2 linked regions of the Bdellovibrio bacteriovorus HD100 genome follow. The protein of the gene in region 2 interacts with the protein of the main gene of each other region in a pairwise test. Links are inferred from orthologs where the notes say so. Each region holds a gene or a part of one and is shown on either strand. Other genes may lie near its edges. The genes, in order: recA and BD_RS11290.

Region 1 (9,298 bases), 1.9 Mb from region 2 along the record:
CTTTCAACATGGCCCCATACTAACAAACTCAAAGGGCCAGCTGTTCTTTTCGGGTAAAAGACATAAACCAGTGCGACAAAAGGTACCAGGTACCTTTTTCCGAAGCGCTGCAACACTTAAATTTCCATAATCAATGGGCCAATTGAGGGCAAGAGTGATCTTGAATTTCTTCGACTGAGCCGTAATTGTTTGTGCCACGCTCAAAACGACTTGTGAGCAAAATCAAACTATGGCCCTTTTTTTTGTCTTTCACTGCCACCAGACCCAATCCAAACTCACCGCTGTGATCTTTGGCACCTGGAACACCATCGGCCAGCATTTGGAAGGCGTTGCCTTTTTCCAGCTCTTTTTCACTGACCTTGCGGGCATAATACTTATGACCCAGCAAAGGCTGTGGCAACAGACTCCAGCCGTTTTTCAATTTCGCGGACTGTTCCTGCAAGTGCTGCTGCACCAAAGGTTTCACACAAGACACATGAATATGCAGCTGATTCTGACTGCGCCCGAACTGCGAGTTGATCGCCAACGACACCGCCTCCACAGGAATGGCTGAGCCGTGCTTTTTTTCCATATAGCTTCTTGCCTTCCAGGCCAGGTCAAAATAGTTAGTCGCATCGGCTGCGCGGATTTCGGGGCTTTCCATGCCGGTGATTTTTTCAGTCGGCATCAGCAGATACTGCAAATCCCCCACACGGTCTTTAAAGACGACATAACCTTTTTCCTCGCCTTGAGCGATGTTCACTTCGATGCACGGATTTTTTTCTTCACCGATTTTATGCAACGGCAGGCACTGCGTGCTGATGAGATTCCACAGGGCGTCCGAACGCGGAACTTCAATGACAGGTTTTGACTTGCAGGAGCTAAGTCCCAGAACAGCAACAGCGGCGAAAACGAAAGACAGGTTTTTCACAAACGACCTCCGTTTAGAAATTTATCCAAACGGAGGAATCAAATCACGAAGTGAGTAATTATCCCTCACTTCGTCTAGCTGGCGATAACGGCTGAGTTCTGCCTCGCTGGCAGAGCTGGAGCGGCGGAAGCCGCGAAAGCGGAAGCAACTTACTTCATTTTTTTCAGCAGACGTGAATAAGCAACGGCATCCAGAGGCTTCGCCCAGTCGCGACCGACCTTCAAAAGGTCCTCGTCCTCAACTTCCAGCCCCAGCCACTGAATGAAGTTTTCATCGCAGATGAAAAAGTCTTTCTGATAAGGCAGCAAATAGCCCCCGTCAGAATCCAGATGAGCCCGGGCTTCGTCATAAGACGCATACCAGACCTTCCAGTAAGCGCTGTGACCCTTCTTGCAAAAGTCCACCTGGCTTTCCAGCGTGGCTTTCAAATCATTCCACGAGGAAAAACCCGCAGTCTTTGCAAGCAGGGCAAAAGCATCCTTTAACTGAAAATCCTGACCGGCTTTCTGTTTGGCTTTTTGCAAAAGTTTGGCTTTGATTCGATACGATTCAAGGCGTGATACAGACATAGAACATCCTTTGGTCTTGTCGCCGTCCCCGCCCATGGCAACCAAAAGAATTAATTTTGATTTTTTGAAGACACGATTTAGATCGCATCACGAAATGAGATTCTCTTTTGCGGGTGCAGGCTTTTTCGCGAGGCCTTGAACCCAATATAATCGAAATCAGAGATTTCCGAAAGAGCAAATCTTGAGCCTCCGGAACTAGAACCAAAAATCAAAATCAAATCAGCACCTTAAAGCTTATCCAAAACTTCCTTTAGAACGATCGCATGGTTGATTTCTTCGTCCCGGGCGGCATACAGCAAAGTCACATTCCCATCCTGAGCCCGCTCGGCTAGCTCCGCCAGCTTGTCGTGGGCTTCGGCGGATTTAAGTTCCTTTTTATATTCCGTGCGAAACATCCCGAACTTTTCGGGCTTGTGTCCGAATTCTTTACGCAGCTCTGTGCTGGGACAAATCACCTTGGGCCACTCACTGAATTTCAGCTCTTCCTTCTTAATTCCCCGGGGCCACAGACGATCGACCAAAACACGATAACCATCATCCCGACTAGGCTTTTCATAAACTCGCTTAATCTTAATTGGCACGATACACCCACCTACGTTTGTATCAACTCAAGACACCAAATAATGCCCTAATGTTTTAAAACACAAAAACCGATTTACAAACAAGAGGAGATTTTAGATGGCCTTCGATGACAAAAAGAAGAAACTCACCAATACAACCAATACAAAAGATGCTGAAGTAGTGACCCCGAAACAACGCCGACGACTCGATCATTGTAGACAGCCTACCTACTGATAAAAAAATCGACTTCCAAACTCTACAAGGCTTGTACCACGAGATCACAGGAAAGACTCAGGAGATCACTAAAATACATAACGCGCCCATTCAGATTTCTATAAAGGATATTCAAACGCTTCACTTCAAAATTCAACAGTCATTCGATCAGTATCATGTTCGACTGGAGAACTCATCTTTCAAACTCTTCTTTGTAGATGATAACCAGGTGACATTTGATAGCCTTGACAAGCTCATCGAACAAGGTCGAGCAAGTGACTCAAGCCTAGAGTCCTTATTGATTACTTATAACTTTGGAATAATTCTTCCCAAACACAACAAACTGCAAACATACAATCTGAGTATTCGCCTAATTTCTAGGGTTGGATCACACAACAAGCTGAAGAGTCAGGATTTTCCATTCCCCGCGAAATACTTAATGTTTGCCGGATCAACTGCAATTTTTAGCATTAAATATATTGACTACTCGGTTGCAAAATATATCCAGAATGTTTTTGATGGCTGGTTCGATAGCACAAAGAAAGCACGTTCAAGTAAAACATATAAATTCATCTCAAGCAAAAGCGAAAACGCCCCCCTAATTACTCGTGTCCTACTCTCAACGATGGCCGTACTATTCACAGTGGCAGCAGTACCAAGTGCCCTATCAACAACCTCCACGCCTGTGGATCTTGCTAAATTCTTAATTGTGGCATTCTCATTTATCGCCCTATTTGGAATAGGAGGACTTGTTTTAGGAAGATCAATTGAAAATTCAATTGACGATTGGGCAGAGCTATCATTTGTAGAAATTACAGAAAAAGACAAACGCATGATAGAAGAGGCACAAGACTACTACAGAAATAGTAAAATCAAACTACTTCTGGGTATAATTAGCACCATCCTGCTCAGTCTAGTAGGAAATTACATTTGGAGTATTTTAGTTCCTCTAATAAAGTAGCTCTCTTCGCTCAAAAAGACCGGACAGAAATCTCTGACCGGTCTTTTTTCAAATCAGTTGAACGCCAGACTAGTGTTTGCCTTTTTTGCCTTTTTTCGGAGCAGCATCTTCTGCTTCGATTTCAACTGGCTCTGTACCTTCGTGGTCTTCACCGTTGTTGCCGTTGGTATCAACCAAAAGTTTGCCGATACCGTTTGCTGCAAGGATTTTCTTACGAAGTTCAACCATGTATTCTGGGTGCTCTTTCAGGAAGTTCTTCGCAGCATCACGGCCTTGGCCCATGCGCTCACCATTGATAGAGAACCACGCACCGGATTTTTCAACCATGTTCGCAGTCACTGCCAGATCCAGAAGGTCACCCTCTTCAGAGATACCTTCACCGTACATCAAGTCGAATTCAACTTTGGTGAACGGAGGCGCCATTTTATTCTTAACAACTTTCACCGCAGTACGGTTACCAGTCACGTCCTCACCGTTTTTGATCGCGCCCACACGGCGTACATCCAAACGAACAGAAGAGTAGAATTTCAAAGCGTTACCACCCGTAGTTGTTTCAGGGTTACCGAACATAACACCGATTTTCATACGGATTTGGTTAATAAAGATAACAAGAGTGTTGGAACGGTTGATCGCCGCAGTCAGCTTACGCAAAGCCTGGGACATCAAACGAGCCTGCAAACCAACGTGGGAATCACCCATGTCACCTTCGATCTCTGCACGAGGAACCAAGGCTGCTACGGAGTCGACAACCAATACGTCAATCGCGCCGGAACGAACAAGTGTTTCAGTGATTTCCAAAGCTTGTTCACCAGTGTCTGGCTGAGAGATCAAAAGATCTTCCGTGTTCACACCCAGTTTACGAGCATAGTTGATATCCAAAGCGTGTTCGGCATCAACGAAAGCGACAACGCCGCCCTTTTTCTGAGCTTGAGCGATAACAGACAAGCACAGAGTTGTTTTACCAGAGGACTCTGGTCCATAGATTTCACAGATACGACCTTTAGGAAGACCGCCGATACCCAAAGCGATATCCAAGCTCAATGCACCCGTGCTGATCGCTTCAACGTCTTTAACCAAAGATTCGTTCGCGCCCAAACGCATGATGGAGCCTTTACCGAATTGCTTTTCGATAGTCGAAACAGCCAATTCAAGAGCTTTGATTTTTTCTGAGTTCGCTTTGTTGTCTACAGTAGCGTTTGCCATCTGTTATTCCCTCTCTCTCGTGACTATCGCCACGACGCTTTTTTACACTCCGACTCTGTCGGAGTACAAATTATGTTTAAAAATCAGGCCGGGGGCCTTTTACTATTTCTTGTCGAGAACTTCTTTCAGCCAAGCCACCGCATAGTCTACCGAAGTCATCTGGATGGATTTGCGATCGCCTGAAAAGAGTTCTTTTCGGGAATCTTCAAAACCCGGTCCAGCGATGGCAAAGCATACAGTGCCCACTGGCTTTGACGGTGTTCCACCTGTCGGACCAGCGATACCTGTGATTGCCACAGACCAATCAGTTTTAAGCTGACGACGCACTCCGTGCGCCATTTGACGAGCGACTGTCTCGCTCACCGCACCCTCTTGCATGAGAGTGTCTCGACGAACCCCCAGAAGATCCACCTTCGCCTCGTTAGAGTAAGAAACCACAGAGCCTAGAAATATGTCGGACACGCCTGGTTGCTCTGTTAAAAAAGCCGAAAGTGCACCTCCAGTACAACTTTCCGCAAAACCCACTGTGAGTTTTTGGTCGCGAAGGGATCGAATGAGTTCTTGAAGCTTTTCGTTGTTAAGTGACATTTAGTTAATCACCACAATTTGCGAGCCCAACCAATTGGTTTGAGTGTAGATCACTTGCATGATGAGGCTCGCAATTATCCCCGCGGCCACGTCATCGATCATCACTCCAAGTCCTCCTTGGATCTTCTTATCTAAATATCCTATGAATAAAGGCTTTGTGATGTCCAGCACTCTGAACAGGGCAAAACCGATTAAAATGGCCTGCCATGTCATCGGCATCCAAACCATGGTGATCAGAAAACCCAAAACCTCATCAATTACGATCTCTTTGTGATCATGACCACCCTTGGAACGCTCGTAAGCCTCGCAGGCCGCAATTCCGACAGGGAGCAGCAAAACCACTACTCCCATGTAAACCAAAGGGCCCAATTTGCTTAAAAGAATGACAATCGGAATAGTCGCCAGGGTGCCCATCGTGCCCGGCCCTTTCGGGAAACGGCCCACACCAAACAGAGTCGCAAGTTGTATCAGAAAGTTTGTCACCATACCGATGAGGTACGCCGGACCCGTAGGCCTTGCAATGCAGAATGAGAAGCGTCAGAGCATTAAAGCCGGTTCGGAAACCGGCCCGGATTCACGGACTGCGGAGGCCCACAATTTCCCCGGTTTGGCCGAGTATTTGGCGAAGAAATTTTCACGACGGCAGACCATCACCGCCGAAGCGCGCTCGGGCATTTCAACAATCCCCTGCATTTCAAAACACGTCTCTTCGGCATAACGAAGGACCTTGCGGTTGCGAATGTCCGGCTCGCCAAAGATGCGCTGGGTGCGGGTTTCCTGAAACTGGAATTTCAAGAACGCGGCGATCAGCGACGGCGTGTAAGTGCGCCCCAGATAAGCGGTTTCTCCGATCAGGAAGTGCAAACCCTGATCAAACGGAAGCGTTTCAACGTACTTGCCAAGAATGTCCTGCTGAAGCCAGTATCGCTCCCAATAGCTGACCGGCCGGCCATCAATAAAACCGATGAAAAGATCCTGGTGTTTGTCAGAAAGTTCGCTGATCAGATGGGCCTCAAGTTCCTGGCGGGTTTTCGCCAGATCCCACCACTGCGAAACATATTTCTGATGCATCCACTTGTAATAAACATCAAAATCACGATCGATGGAAAAGGGGCGAAACGAATAGTAGCACCCGTTCTGACTGTTATAGATCTCAGCGCCTTGGGAATTCATACCCCTTCACCAAAACACCCGCCTCCAAACTGAGGCAAGGTCAAAACCGGGAACTTCCTGAGCTCCAAATAAACACCAAACCACTATCCATTTGGTTTTCAGCTTGGACGCAAGGATCTATGTCTCAGTGCGAAAAACTTATGGATGCCATCAAAATTAGCGATTCGACTTATGGGAGGCCTTTTCGCATACTGCCCTCACGGAGGCCCCATGATTCGTTGGATGATTCTGCTGGCTAGCTTGGTCTACTTTGTAGACACCCTGATAGCTCTGCAGTTGTAGATCAAACGCCGGAAACTAAAATGTTTGGTTTCACCTCTAAGACTCTACGGGGCCGACCTATTTTCTTTCTTTTCTGATGTTCCCAGTCCCTTTTCTTAATGCTATAGAAATCATATGAAACCAATCATTCTTACGGGCGACCGTCCAACAGGTCCCCTCCATCTTGGTCATTACGTTGGATCTCTTAAAAACCGTGTGGATCTTCAGGATTCCCACGATCAGTACATCATCATCGCGGACGTTCAGGCTTTGACCGACAACTATGATGACACCACAAAAGTTCGCGACAACATCTTACAAGTGACGTTGGATTATCTGGCAGCGGGTATTGATCCTGCGAAAAGCACCATCTTCGTTCAGTCCGAACTGCCGGAACTGTTTGAAATGACCACTTACTTCATGAATCTGGTGACCGTGGCACGCCTGGAAAGAAATCCAACCGTGAAAACCGAAATCCAGCAGAAGAATCTGGAAAAGTCCCTGCCTGCAGGTTTCCTGACTTATCCGGTCAGCCAGGCGGCGGACATCCTGGGCTTCAAGGCGAACCTGGTTCCTGCCGGTGAAGACCAAAACCCGATGATCGAGCAGACCAACGAAATCGCCCAGCGTTTCAACCACATCTACAAAACGGACTTCTTCAAGCCCGTCAAAGGCATGCCGGGTGTGGCGGGTCGCCTGCCAGGTATCGACGGCAAAGCGAAGATGAGCAAATCCCTGGGGAACGCCATCTATCTTTCCGACGATGCTGACACCATCAAAAAGAAAGTGCAGAAGATGTACACCGATCCAGGTCACATCCGCATTGAAGATCCGGGCAAAGTCGAAGGCAACGTGGTCTTCAGCTTCCTGGATGTTTTCGATCCAAGAAAAGAAGAAGTCGCGGCCCTGAAAGAACACTATCAGCGCGGCGGTTTGGGTGATGGCACTTTGAAAGTGCGCCTGACCGAAGTTCTGAATACGATCATCGCGCCCATGCGCGAACGTCGTGCGCAGTATGCTCAGGACCCACAAGCGGTTTTGAAAATCTGCAAAGAGGGCTCCCTGAAAGCTCAGGAAAAAACCCGCCAGACCTTGAAAGAAATGAAAGCGATCATGGGAGTGGGGCTTTAACCCCCACCCTTAAAGTGACGGAGTTCTGCCGCCATCCACAGGAAGATTGATTCCGGTGATGTAAGCGGCGGCGGGACTGGCCAAAAAAGCAATCGCCTCGGCCATCTCCTCAGGTTCTCCAACCCGGCCCGCGGGAATTGTTTTCTTCCAGGCTTCTTCCACTTCATCCACACTGGAATTTGTATTTTGCGCTGAAGTTTCCACCAGACTTTTGAAGCGGTCGGTGCGGATGTATCCCGGCAGCACGTTGTTCACGGTAATCCCATAACCCGCCAGCTCCCCGGCCAGGGTTTTTGACCAGTTCGCCATCGCCCCACGCACCGTATTGGAAACACCCAGATTCGGAATCGGCGTTTTTACAGACGTCGAAATCACGTTGATGATCCGCCCATAGTGATTCTTTTGCATCGAAGGCAAAACCGCCTGCACCAGCAGATGAGCCGCCTTCAGATGCGCCCGCAGGGGTTGATCAAATTCTTCGATCGAAGCCTTGTGCAGCGGCCCCCCTTTGGGTCCGCCCGTGTTGTTCAGAAGAATGTGCACAGTTTCGGAAGCCAGTGGCGCAAGGACGTTGGCTTTCAAAGATTCAGTATCACCCAGATCCGCCAGCAGATAGCGGTGATCAGAGCCCGGCAATGATGACATAAGTTTTTTCAGTTTTTCTTCCGAGCGGGCCACGGCAATGATGCGGGCCCCACGCCGGGCCATCAGACTGGCTGCCGCTTCGCCAATGCCACCGGAAGCCCCGCACACGACGGCGGTTTTGCCATTTAAGTCCAAAGAGGAATATACGGAAGAGTTCATCATGGTTCTCCAGTTAACATCAGTTAATACGAGAACCACCTGGCGGGCAACCTAAAGGTCTTTATAGAAAGTCAAATCCTCCGCAGAGGCATATTTTGCAACGATCCGGCGAAGCGTTCCGTCTTTTCTCATGTCGCTGATGGCTTTTTTAATCTGCATTGCTTCGGTCTTCGAAATTCTGCGCACAGAAAGATAGATCCCGCCTTCCATCTCATAGTTGGGATCGGGAATGGCCACCACACTCTGATTCAAATCGGGAATCGTCTTTTGGTAATAGTTGTAAATTGATTGTGATGTGAACATCGCCTGCACCCGCCCCGAAGTCAGCTGACGAAAGCCCGTCGCCGGACTTGGATATTGAACGATGCGCCCGGCTTCGAATAACAATTTTTTCTCGTCGGTCGTCAAAAAGAAACGAGTGCCGATTTGATCGCCGAACTTGATACGGCTGTCTTTAATATAGTCTGCTATCGTGCGTGAGCGATCATAGTGCGCCTTGTTCACCAACAGCTTCCGGACCGTCTTGTACACCGGAACATACTCTCCAGTGGCAAGGTACTTTTCTGAAGGGATGACCAGACCCACAATATCCGCACGCCAGTTATTAAAATCATCCTGCATTCGCGGGGCATCCATGGGGGCCTGTGAAACCACACAACCCAACCGCTGCGAAAGTTCGTTCATAATATCAAACGTCAGACCGTGAACATGACCTTCATTGTTCACGTCAAACAAAGGGGCATAGTTGTTCACAATAATGCGATAGCGGCGACCACAGTCTTTCGCAGACGCCACTGTAGAAAAACATAGAAGGATCAATGAAAGAATTAATAACCGTGTTTTCACACTGTAATCATAACAGCGAATGAACAAAGAACGAACAAGAAGACCCCACTCTTTCAGTCTTGTAACAAGACTAAACTC
Region 2 (9,409 bases):
CCCTGCTTCAGGGCAACATCTGCGACGTTGTTGCGGCTCGCTTCAAATAGTTCTGATATCTCTTATCTCTCACGAAAAAAGCCGGAGTGTTCCTCCGGCTTTTTTTGTTTCTGCACTTTAAGCGGCGTTACGCGCTCGCGCGCGGGATATTTCGCGGCATTCATTGAGCATCTGATCGTAATAGCTCAGTGTCTGCCTCAGGTTCTGCATCACCACCACCTGATCTTCCGGGGAAAGACTGGCGATCTTAGTCAACGCCTCTTCGGTGTGCCCCACGTCCTCTTCCGCATGCACGCGGATAAAGTGCGCTGCTTTGGGACCCCAGGCTTTTTCAATGCGTTTATTCATGTAATCACCAAAGTGCGCCGCCAGTGCCTCCAACCCCAGAATGTATCCAAAGAAGGCCATCGGTGAATGGTGTTCAATGTAATAGTACTGTGTCTGGTAAAGCGCGCAGGTGCCCGGCATTTCCGGCCACTCGTCCATTTTGCTGCCCAGGGTTTTCAGGTCATTCACCAGCAATTTGTCGTGGCCTTTTTCTTCCGCACAATGGGCCAAGAAGCGGTTGTGGAACTCGGGCGCACCAAACGGCGTGCGTGCACCGGCCATGGCCAGCAGGCGCGTGGTGTGGCGGGCGAAATAGAAAGTCTGTGACACCCAGGCGGAATAGGCGTTTTTATCCTCCCACGGGAAGGCCTCAATTTGCTTTTTCGAGGAGTTCAGAAGCGTCATCAGTTCATCGTTCACGTTCTTATTATTCGGCATGTTTTACTCTTTTCAGGTTTGAAAAAACCATTAAGCTGCAATTTTAAGTTTTCTGGAAACTTCATTAAGACAATTCACATGCGAGCGCTTTTCCGCCCACAGACTTTCCACGAGAGCTGCTGATTTCGGTTCCGCCAAGGGAGTCACCTCTCCTTTGGCCGTCATCAGAATTTCACACTCATAGTTCATCTTCATCACACTGCCAAAATAGGCTGTGCCACTTTTCTCGGCCTTGCGCCGCACATGCAGATCCTTGCGGGCCGTCCCGACCCAGCAATCCCATGGCGAAGCGTCCATCACCTTGCTTCCCAGCGCGATGATGATCTCGGCCCAGTTCACCTCCGCACTGCGGGAGCGGTATTCAGGGATCACAGTCAGGTACTCCATGCTCATCAAAGTATTGATGCCACGGCTCTTGAATTTGTCGATAATTGCCTGATCAAAGGCTTTCATATAATGATGATCACGAAGGGCGTCCGAGCGCAGATCAAAGGCGCTGTACAAATGGAAACCGAAAACTTTTCCGTTGTCGGTCAGGCAGACAACAATGTCATTGCGATGAAAATCATCCGGATTCAAAGGTTCGCCGACCTTCCCCAGCACCTCTGAATAGACCCGCCTCCATACTTCGTAGACGTCGTTGCTTAATTTTACTGTTTCGGGGTTCAACTCGCGTGGATTGAAAAGGTGATACTGAAACTTACCCATACACTCTCCTTCCGGCAGAGTGTTTCGGACGTTCCAGCTGTGAAGTTAATAGTGTTTACTAATTTAAGACGTTTGATTCTGAGAACCTGTGACTTGTGTGCTGTGTTTCTCAAAAAATCACATTGCAAAAAAATCAGTTGCGGATCATTTCAACTTTCTCAAGAACGATCACACAATCAGGGCGCTTGTTGCGGTAAACCGGAGCCATTCTGCGAATTTCGCAGTTCATCGTCAAACGCTCCGCCGAACGGGCTTCGCGCAGTTGATGAACAGGAACATCCGGAACAAATGTGCCATCCACTTCACCATTGAACACCAGATTGCAGGCATCGATGATTTTCTGGGTGACAGCTTCTTCTCTTTCAAACAAAGACCACCACTCGTAGGTGTTCAGTTCTTCAAGAGTGTAAGAACAGCAATCAAAGAAGTTGAAATTGCGGAACAACTGCACGTGTTCTTTGGAATAGATTTCGATGATATCTTCATTCTGGATATGACTGAACAAATCAGAACTTGGAACCAAACCCAGACGACGGAAGGCCTTCCAGGTGAAAGAAAGACTGTCGTTGATTTTGTAGCCTTCCGCCAGCTGGGAATGACACAGCTCCTGATAGAAGCGTACCTGCTCTACGGCGTGCTTTTTCTTATCCAGTGGCAAACGGGAAAAATAAGGAAGACCCGGAACATACGGGCGCACGGTTTTACCTTCAGCTTTCAGCATCAGGGAAATATCCATGGCAATCGCCTTGAACTCTTCGTTCAGTACTTCGTGTTCATTGTCTCTTACATAAATTTCTGGGTACATGACTTCCTCGACAGGCCCTGCAAACATTGTTTGGGATCCTGTGAAGTATCATAGTGAAACGCAGGACTCTTGTCCAATTCAAACAAAAAAAGGCCCCACATGGGAGCCTTCTTTACTTAGTTCTAATAATTCTAAACAGAGATGCGATTAAACGTTCTTGTTCAGGAATTCCAGAATAGCGTCTTTCGGGTGGTTACCAACAAGTTGGCCCACTTCGCTGCCGCCTTTGAACAACAACATCGCAGGAATACCGCGGATGCCGTATTTGCCAGGAACGCTTGGATTCTCGTCCACGTTCACTTTTACGATTTTTACTTTCGCACCCAACTCCTGTGCAACTTCTTCAAGCTTAGGAGCCAAAGCACGGCAAGGTCCACACCACTCGGCCCAGAAATCTACCAGTACTGGAGTCGAAGAGTTTAGAACTTCTGCATCGAAAGACGTGTCTGTAACTGCTTTAGTAAATGTGCCCATGAATGGCCTCCGTAATATCTACACTCTAATGTGATCACGGAAACCTTATCGTCAAGCCCGATGAGGATCAATTACTTTTTGAAGAGGGCTTTGGTGAACTCTTGGCGCAACTTATCGAGTTCGTTGATGTTTTGACTATCCCAGTCAGCTTCAAGAGCTTTTTGACGACGACGCGCCTCAACTCGGGTCACGGTGCTATTTGGAGACAATTTCACATCCTCCACAAGCTTCGCATACTTAGCCATCTTTTCTTGAAGTGCTTTCTCAGCGTTTTTTAAGTTCTCCTGAGCCCGCGCCACCAACTGAGCCTGCTCGTCTTCCTCACTCCCCAAGCCTGTGCCCGGAAGCGGGATCTCTACCTTTTCGACCTCAGGCGCACCGCCACCCAAAAGCTCTCGTTCAAAAGCCTTCAGATCGACATCGGGAAACTCCGAAGTCCCCTCTGCTGCTGCGCCGCGCTCAGCATCCGCTGCCGCCATGCGATCACCAAAACGGAAAGACGGTTTTTCCCTTTGCTCTTCGTCAGTTACAAGCAGGCCTTCAGAGTTCTCATCAATTCTTTCGGTGCGCAGGGATTGCTCGCCGCTGGCTTGAACCTCTTCAGTAGAGCCCTTGATATAGATCGCTTCATCCTCTGGAGTCGGCTTTCCACCACCCGTGACCGTAGTCCCGGTCTTCTGAGGGCTTTCGACATGCATGGCTTTATTCAGGCGCTCTAACAACACCGCCTCATCATGCCCCAACATACGACCGATCACCTGCACCAAGCGCACTGGTGGCACCGGGGATTCCAATACCATGTCGACGCGGATCTTTATCAGATCCTGCGGATTGGGCTTGAAGTTTGCCGGAAAAATAAGCACCGACTTCCCCTGCCAGCGGCTCATCTCTTTCAGACGTTTTCCCACGCCGAGAGAACTGACTTTGCCACCCTTACCAGCGCCGACAACAAGATCCGGATTGAATGCCAGCATCTGCTCAGCCACAGCGTATTCGCTGGACAGACCGATGACATCAAAGCCCACCTTTTTCAAAGTGCCTTCAACAGACATCAAGTCAGCATAATCCTCATAGACCAAAAGAATCTTGTTCATGGTTCTATTGTCAGATAAGCAGAGTCATGGGTCAATAAGGCTTCTTCTGGACAATGGGCGCGATGACCTTGGGCTCAAGGCACTCTAGAATAGGTTCTACACACGGAGCCCCACGGGCGACCAAAACGGAGACCAGATTTGAGTATTTTTAACGGAAAAAAAGCCGCGCAGTACATTTTCTTTGAGATGCTCCCGAGTTTTATTTTGGGATTGCTGGTGTTCGTCTCCATTATTTTGATGTTCCAGGTCCTGCGTTTGACGGAATTCGCCCTGGTCCACGGCGTGGCCATGAAAACCATCGCCGAAATCATCGGTTACGTCATCATTTCCATGCTGCCGATTCTGTTCCCCATGGCCTTGCTGTTCTCGGTTCTATTGACCTATGGACGCCTCAGTCAGGATTCTGAAATCGTGGCCATGAAAGCCTCGGGCCTGCCGATGGGCACATTACTGCTGCCCGCCCTGATTCTGGCCACTTTGGTGGGCGTGATTTCAGCCCAAATGTCCTTCAACATCGCCCCTTGGGGGAACCGTCAGTTCGAGGTGCTTTATTCCCGCCTGGCCAACACCAAAGCCGCTGCCATCATCAAGGAAGGCACTTTTGCTGAAGGCTTCTTTGACATGGTCATTTACGCCAACGAGGTCAACACCGACAAGGGCCTGCTGAAAAAGGTCTTTATCTATGACGAGAAAAACGGCGACGTGCCTTTGACCATCATCGCCAAGGCTGGCGAAATTGTTCCCGATCCCACGCGTCCGGGCCATGAGATTTTGCTGCAACTGAATCAGGGTGAAATTCATCGTCAGGCCAAAACCCACACCAAGATCAGCTTTGACACTTACGATGTGCGCTTCTCGGAACCCCAGAACATCGAGGAAAAAGCCAAGTCGCCGCCGTCTTTGACTTTGGAAGAAGTCCGCAACCGCCTGAAAGAGGACATCAAAGACAAAGAAGTCCGTCGCACTCTGCAGAGCGAATATCACAAACGTTGGGCGATTTCGGTTCTGTGTATCGTCTTTGCGATGATCGGCGTGGGTTTGGGAACAACCACCAACCGTCGTGCAGCCAAAGCCGGCGGCATGATTCTATGTATCGGCATCATCATCTTCTATTGGATTTTGTACGTGGCGGCAGAAGGTGCTGCCCGCAGTGGCGCATTGCCAGCGGCACTTGCGATCTGGACACCGAATGTTCTTTTTGCTGCTTTGGGTGTGGAAACTTTAAGAAGGAACTGGAACTAAGATCGGGCCTGAAAAATAGAGCGATGCAGTAGCATCCTTACTACCACGGTCGTCCCTGACCACATCGCCCCTCCCTTACTTCAAATGGTAGGGGCAATACCTTGAGCTTGCAAAAGGTTTTTTTAGATCATTTCATTTTTTTCCCAAGCATTTTGGTCACTTAGCACGCCCACTACAGGTAGTGTTGAGGCTCGCAAAGCGCACCTACCCCTGCTGGTGATATTTGTTCACCGGCAGTTTCAGATTGAAAAAACATGAGCAAGTCTTGGGCATCACGAACCGACTGCGCACCGTCCATTAACAAATCCAACGCCCCTTGAAAATGCGGATCCAAAGGGTGCCCCGGAACCACCCACACAGGTCTTCCGATCTGCGCTGCTTGGTGTGCGGTGATCAGCGTTCCGCTGCGACGACGAGCCTCCACCAACAGACTGGCGCGCCCCAAAGCGGCAATCAATCGGTTGCGATGATGGAACAGGTGCTTGTGCATCTTTTGCTGATGATCATACTCACTTAAAAAACATCCGCCTTGCTCTATCACAAGCCCCATCCACTCTTTCAGATTCGCGGGGTAAATTTCACCCAAACCCGAAGGCAATACCACCACCGTGGGACAGAACTTGCGCAAAGCCACACTGTGGGCCTTTTGATCCACACCGCGAGCCCCACCACTGACAATGCAAGGTCGCTGCTGCTCACAGAAAAGCCCCAGCTCTTTTTCCATCCACAACAGTGAATCCGCTGCAGGCTCCCGGCTGCCCACCACCGAAAGAGTCCTGGCATTCAGCCAAGCCGGGGAACCGCGATAACTGAGCGTCAGCGGAGGATCCGCCATCTGGTAACAAAGCTCCGGATACAAAACCTCACCATAAACGACAAAGTTCACTCCCTGCATTTTTAGCTGCAAACTTTCTTCGCAGTGTTTTTTGAACAGTTCATGGTTCTTCGTCATGGCCTCCCCCAGCTCCGGCCAACGGAAGCGAAGCCCGGTCAGAACCTGGTCGGCAGAAAGCCGGCCCTCCCGGGCAAGCTCCAGAAACAGAGCATGGATCCCGTCACGTTCAACAGCATACAAGGGATGACTTTTTAAAATTTGCGAAATGGAGTAAAGATCGTTCATAAGAAAAAAGGCCCTGCAATTTGCAGAGCCTTTTTAAAAGGGCCTTAAAAATCAAGATCGGAATCATCCAGTCCGCCATCCGGCGCCGGGGCATCCGCCGGTGTGCTTGGGGCGTCTTCAAATTCCTTTTCAAAGTCCTCGTCTGCCTTAGCCGGAGCTTCCACGACCGGCGCTTCACGCAGGGCCTGAACCACTGGCTTACCGACATAGTCACCCACCAGAATATTATCAGAGGCTCGGATAACGTAAGCTGTGGCAAAGTTTGGCGACACTCGCACAATCTTCACAGAACCCACCACACGGTCATTCATAACAGCTTCATTTTTCTTGTTACGAACGCGCTCGTCTGCAAATACGGACAGCGTCTGCCCTTCCTGCAACCCTTGAGCAGAACCACCATCCAGGAACACCAAAGTGCTGTTGCCGAAGATGTTGCGTTTCTTATCAAACTGCCCGCCCATGATTTTTGCGCCCACACCAGACACCATGCCTGACGGAGACGGATCAATCATCGGCAGTTTTCCTGGAGTCAGGATCGCCCCCACATCCACCGGCTGAATCGCCTTTTTCACAATCGCGCGATAGATGTTTTGCTGATCGTTCACTTTTTCCAGAACTTCAATCTCACCCTGCAGCTCCACCATTTGCCCCTGACGGTCTTTCACCAGAGGGTCTTTCACCATGGTCAGGTTTTTCTGAGCTACAAAATCCTTGCCGCCATTGCTGTCCAGTCGCACATAAATGTATTGGAATTCACCGGCAGTTTTCATGTCCATCTCAGTGGCGGTCACACGCCCCACGCCCTGAACCGGCGCATCCGCCAGATAGTATTCCAAATACTCGGGCGCTGTCGGGAATTGGGTTTTCGGAAGTTCGATCTGCAGTTCCAGCTTGGGATCGTTCATCGCCCCCATGCGGTAGCTTGGCAGACTGTTGGGAAGAGTCTTCAGCAGCGGCGTGCGTTTCTTCCCGCGTGGCAGCGCCACAGCGCCAGTCTTGGCACCAGCTTCAGGCTTCACATCCGTCACAACTGTCGCATCCGCCTTGCCTGTGGTATCGGCCGCCGCCAGATCCAGAGTCGGTGCCTCATCCGCGGTGCCTGGGAAGAATTGAATGTTCATCTTCGGGTCAATTTCGTGTGGATTCAAAACCGCGCCGTTATTCAAAGACCAAATTTTCGGCCAGAAGTTCGGATCACCAAAGAACGTTGTGGAGATCCCCCACAGCGTGTCCCCTTTTTGCACCTGATAGATTTCCGCCTCGCGGTTGCCAACGGCTTTTTCCCAGAGTTCTACCGAAGTGGGTTGTTCATTGTAGTTTTTGTAGATGCGGTGGAACTCGGCCTCACGGGCATAATCCGGTTCTGACCCCACAGCTCCCGTGGCTGGGACAGGACTGAATGTTTCAACTGTTTGGGTCTCCGGAGTGGGAGCCGGAGGAGCGATGTCCTCCATCGTCGGCTCGGGGCTGGCTACTTCCGGAGCCGGAGGTGCCGGCACGTCAGCGCCCGGTTCAGGGATTTCCTTAAACTCAGGCACGCTCGGCTCAACCACTTCCTGCTGCTGGCTTTCCAGCACGTCCAATGGATCCGACTCCCAGGTCGCATCCGGTGGGTTGTCTTGCGCCTGCGCCAGCATAGCGGTCAGGATCAGGGCCATCATTACGGAGAACTTCTTGTTCATCACTCTTTGCATCCTTGCCGTGATTTTTTATTTCAGAATCTTCAACTCAGCATCTGCACGGAACGATTCCGGACTGCCCGGATAACGGGAGCGGACTTCCAGCAGGGCCTTGCGTGAAAACTCGGGCAAATTCATTTTTTTGTAGGTCATGGCTTTGGCAAACTTGGCTGCAGCGACTTTATTGCTGCGAGGATATTGTTTTTCAATTTGCGCAAAGTACTTGATGGCTTCGGCATAGTTGCCGTGATCCACCGCCATGCGTCCGGCGACGAACAAAGCATTATCGGCGTAAGAGCTCTGTGGATAACGAGAAAGAAGGCTTTGCAGACGGCTCTTAAATGCAATTTCATCATCCGCCTGATAAGCGCTCACCATTTCAGCATAGAGGCCAATGTCACTTTCTTTCGAAAGGTCCTTTCCCGTCAGCTCCACCAATAGAGCTTCTTGGCTTAATTCGCGGGAAGAACTCTTCGCACTGATGTTGGCTGGCTTCGCGAACGAGGCCAAAGGCAGGCTTAAAAGGACCGTTGCTGCTAATAGTCTAAGTTGCTTCATCTATCGACACCTCTTGATCTTTTACTAGTATGACACGCCTTGAGAAGTGCAAACAAGCAGGAGTTATCCACATAAAATGTTGAGTTATTGTAATGCTAGACCTTAGACCTATTTGTTTTCAAGGCTTTCAGCGATTTGCACGCATCTTAAGCATGACATAAAGTAATGATATTACTAGGTTTAACTGCATTAATGCCCTGTAATTACGCTGCTGAATTTCAGATCTTAAAATCCGTCCCTCGAAGACGCACGGACCCAATAACAGACTATTTTAGAAATCCACTGCGTTATGAAAATTGCTAAGTGCTTAGAACCATGATTATTCTTCTAAGCCTTGCCCTTTGCTTAAGCATTGCCGCTCCTGAAAGTTTGCTGATAAACACAACACATCTGTCACAGAAATTTCAGGAAAAGTGTGTTCATTTTCTGCCAAAGAATTCACTAGAGCCGCAGTCCCTGGCATCTCTTCTTTGTGGTGAAAAAATCACAGACACCGATTTGCAAAAAAATCTTCAGCGCACATCGCTGATTCACATCTTTGTTATTTCAGGATCTCATCTGATTTTGCTTGATGAACTCTTAAGCATCTTGCGAATTCCACTCTTTGTAAGAATCCTGTTTCTGGCCTTTTACTCTCTGGTCGTTGGCTGGCAACCGCCCGCAGTGCGGGCACTTTTGGCGCTGATCACACGCCACAGCCTGAAACATTTTCGTCTGCATCTGCCACCTGATCTGGGGGTGCTGGCAGCGGGGCTGATCACTCTTTCACTGTTTCCGGCGTGGTGGGATTCGCTGTCACTGCTGATGAGCTGGTGTGCGGCCTTGGCTCTGTGCTGGGGCTCTTTGTTGCGCGTAAAGCCTCCCCTGGCCCGCCTGCTGCTTTCTCAGATTGGCATCTTTGTCTTTATGAGTGCGCCCTTGTGGGGCCTGGGAAGCCTGCACCCTTTGAGTCTGATTTATAATT

Evidence for each region.
Region 1: the proteins of BD_RS11290 (region 2) and recA interact in binary tests that used the Bacillus subtilis proteins (3 or more experiments, as listed by UniProt). The link is inferred for Bdellovibrio bacteriovorus HD100 from one-to-one orthologs.

Annotation. Positions count from the first base shown.
Region 1 is NC_005363.1:474,590-483,887, reverse strand. What follows is about bases 2,351-5,157. They hold recA (recombinase RecA), read right to left. Parts: upstream 4,418-5,157; coding sequence 3,284-4,417; downstream 2,351-3,283. Other genes in these bases: BD_RS02340 (phosphatidylglycerophosphatase A family protein), read right to left, coding at 5,006-5,157; BD_RS02345 (CinA family protein), read right to left, coding at 4,520-5,005; BD_RS02355 (hypothetical protein), read left to right, coding at 2,351-3,214. In the rest of the region: BD_RS02375 (3D domain-containing protein), read right to left, coding at 1-10; BD_RS02370 (CDP-diacylglycerol diphosphatase), read right to left, coding at 131-910; BD_RS02365 (hypothetical protein), read right to left, coding at 1,060-1,479; BD_RS02360 (DUF488 domain-containing protein), read right to left, coding at 1,707-2,060; more of BD_RS02355, read left to right, coding at 2,306-2,350; more of BD_RS02340, read right to left, coding at 5,158-5,491; BD_RS02335 (GNAT family N-acetyltransferase), read right to left, coding at 5,543-6,178; trpS (tryptophan--tRNA ligase), read left to right, coding at 6,575-7,570; BD_RS02325 (SDR family oxidoreductase), read right to left, coding at 7,580-8,374; BD_RS02320 (substrate-binding periplasmic protein), read right to left, coding at 8,426-9,220; BD_RS02315 (AMP-binding protein), read right to left, coding at 9,297-9,298. UniProt on the Bacillus subtilis protein: Multifunctional protein involved in homologous recombination, DNA repair and competence.
Region 2 is NC_005363.1:2,369,843-2,379,251, forward strand. Bases 4,235-7,152 are described here. They hold BD_RS11290 (DNA-processing protein DprA), read right to left. Parts: upstream 6,209-7,152; coding sequence 5,261-6,208; downstream 4,235-5,260. Other genes in these bases: lptF (LPS export ABC transporter permease LptF), read left to right, coding at 4,235-5,088; BD_RS11295 (LysM peptidoglycan-binding domain-containing protein), read right to left, coding at 6,253-7,152. Also shown: BD_RS11255 (hypothetical protein), read left to right, coding at 1-50; BD_RS11260 (iron-containing redox enzyme family protein), read right to left, coding at 118-765; BD_RS11265 (hypothetical protein), read right to left, coding at 796-1,473; BD_RS11270 (hypothetical protein), read right to left, coding at 1,607-2,278; trxA (thioredoxin), read right to left, coding at 2,426-2,752; BD_RS11280 (ANTAR domain-containing protein), read right to left, coding at 2,824-3,846; more of lptF, read left to right, coding at 3,985-4,234; more of BD_RS11295, read right to left, coding at 7,153-7,890; BD_RS11300 (tetratricopeptide repeat protein), read right to left, coding at 7,918-8,445; BD_RS11305 (ComEC/Rec2 family competence protein), read left to right, coding at 8,761-9,409. UniProt on the Bacillus subtilis protein: Protein that helps load RecA onto ssDNA during transformation. Binds cooperatively to circular ssDNA, is able to bridge different segments of DNA. Favors the loading of RecA onto SsbA- or SsbB-coated ssDNA and formation of RecA-DNA filaments.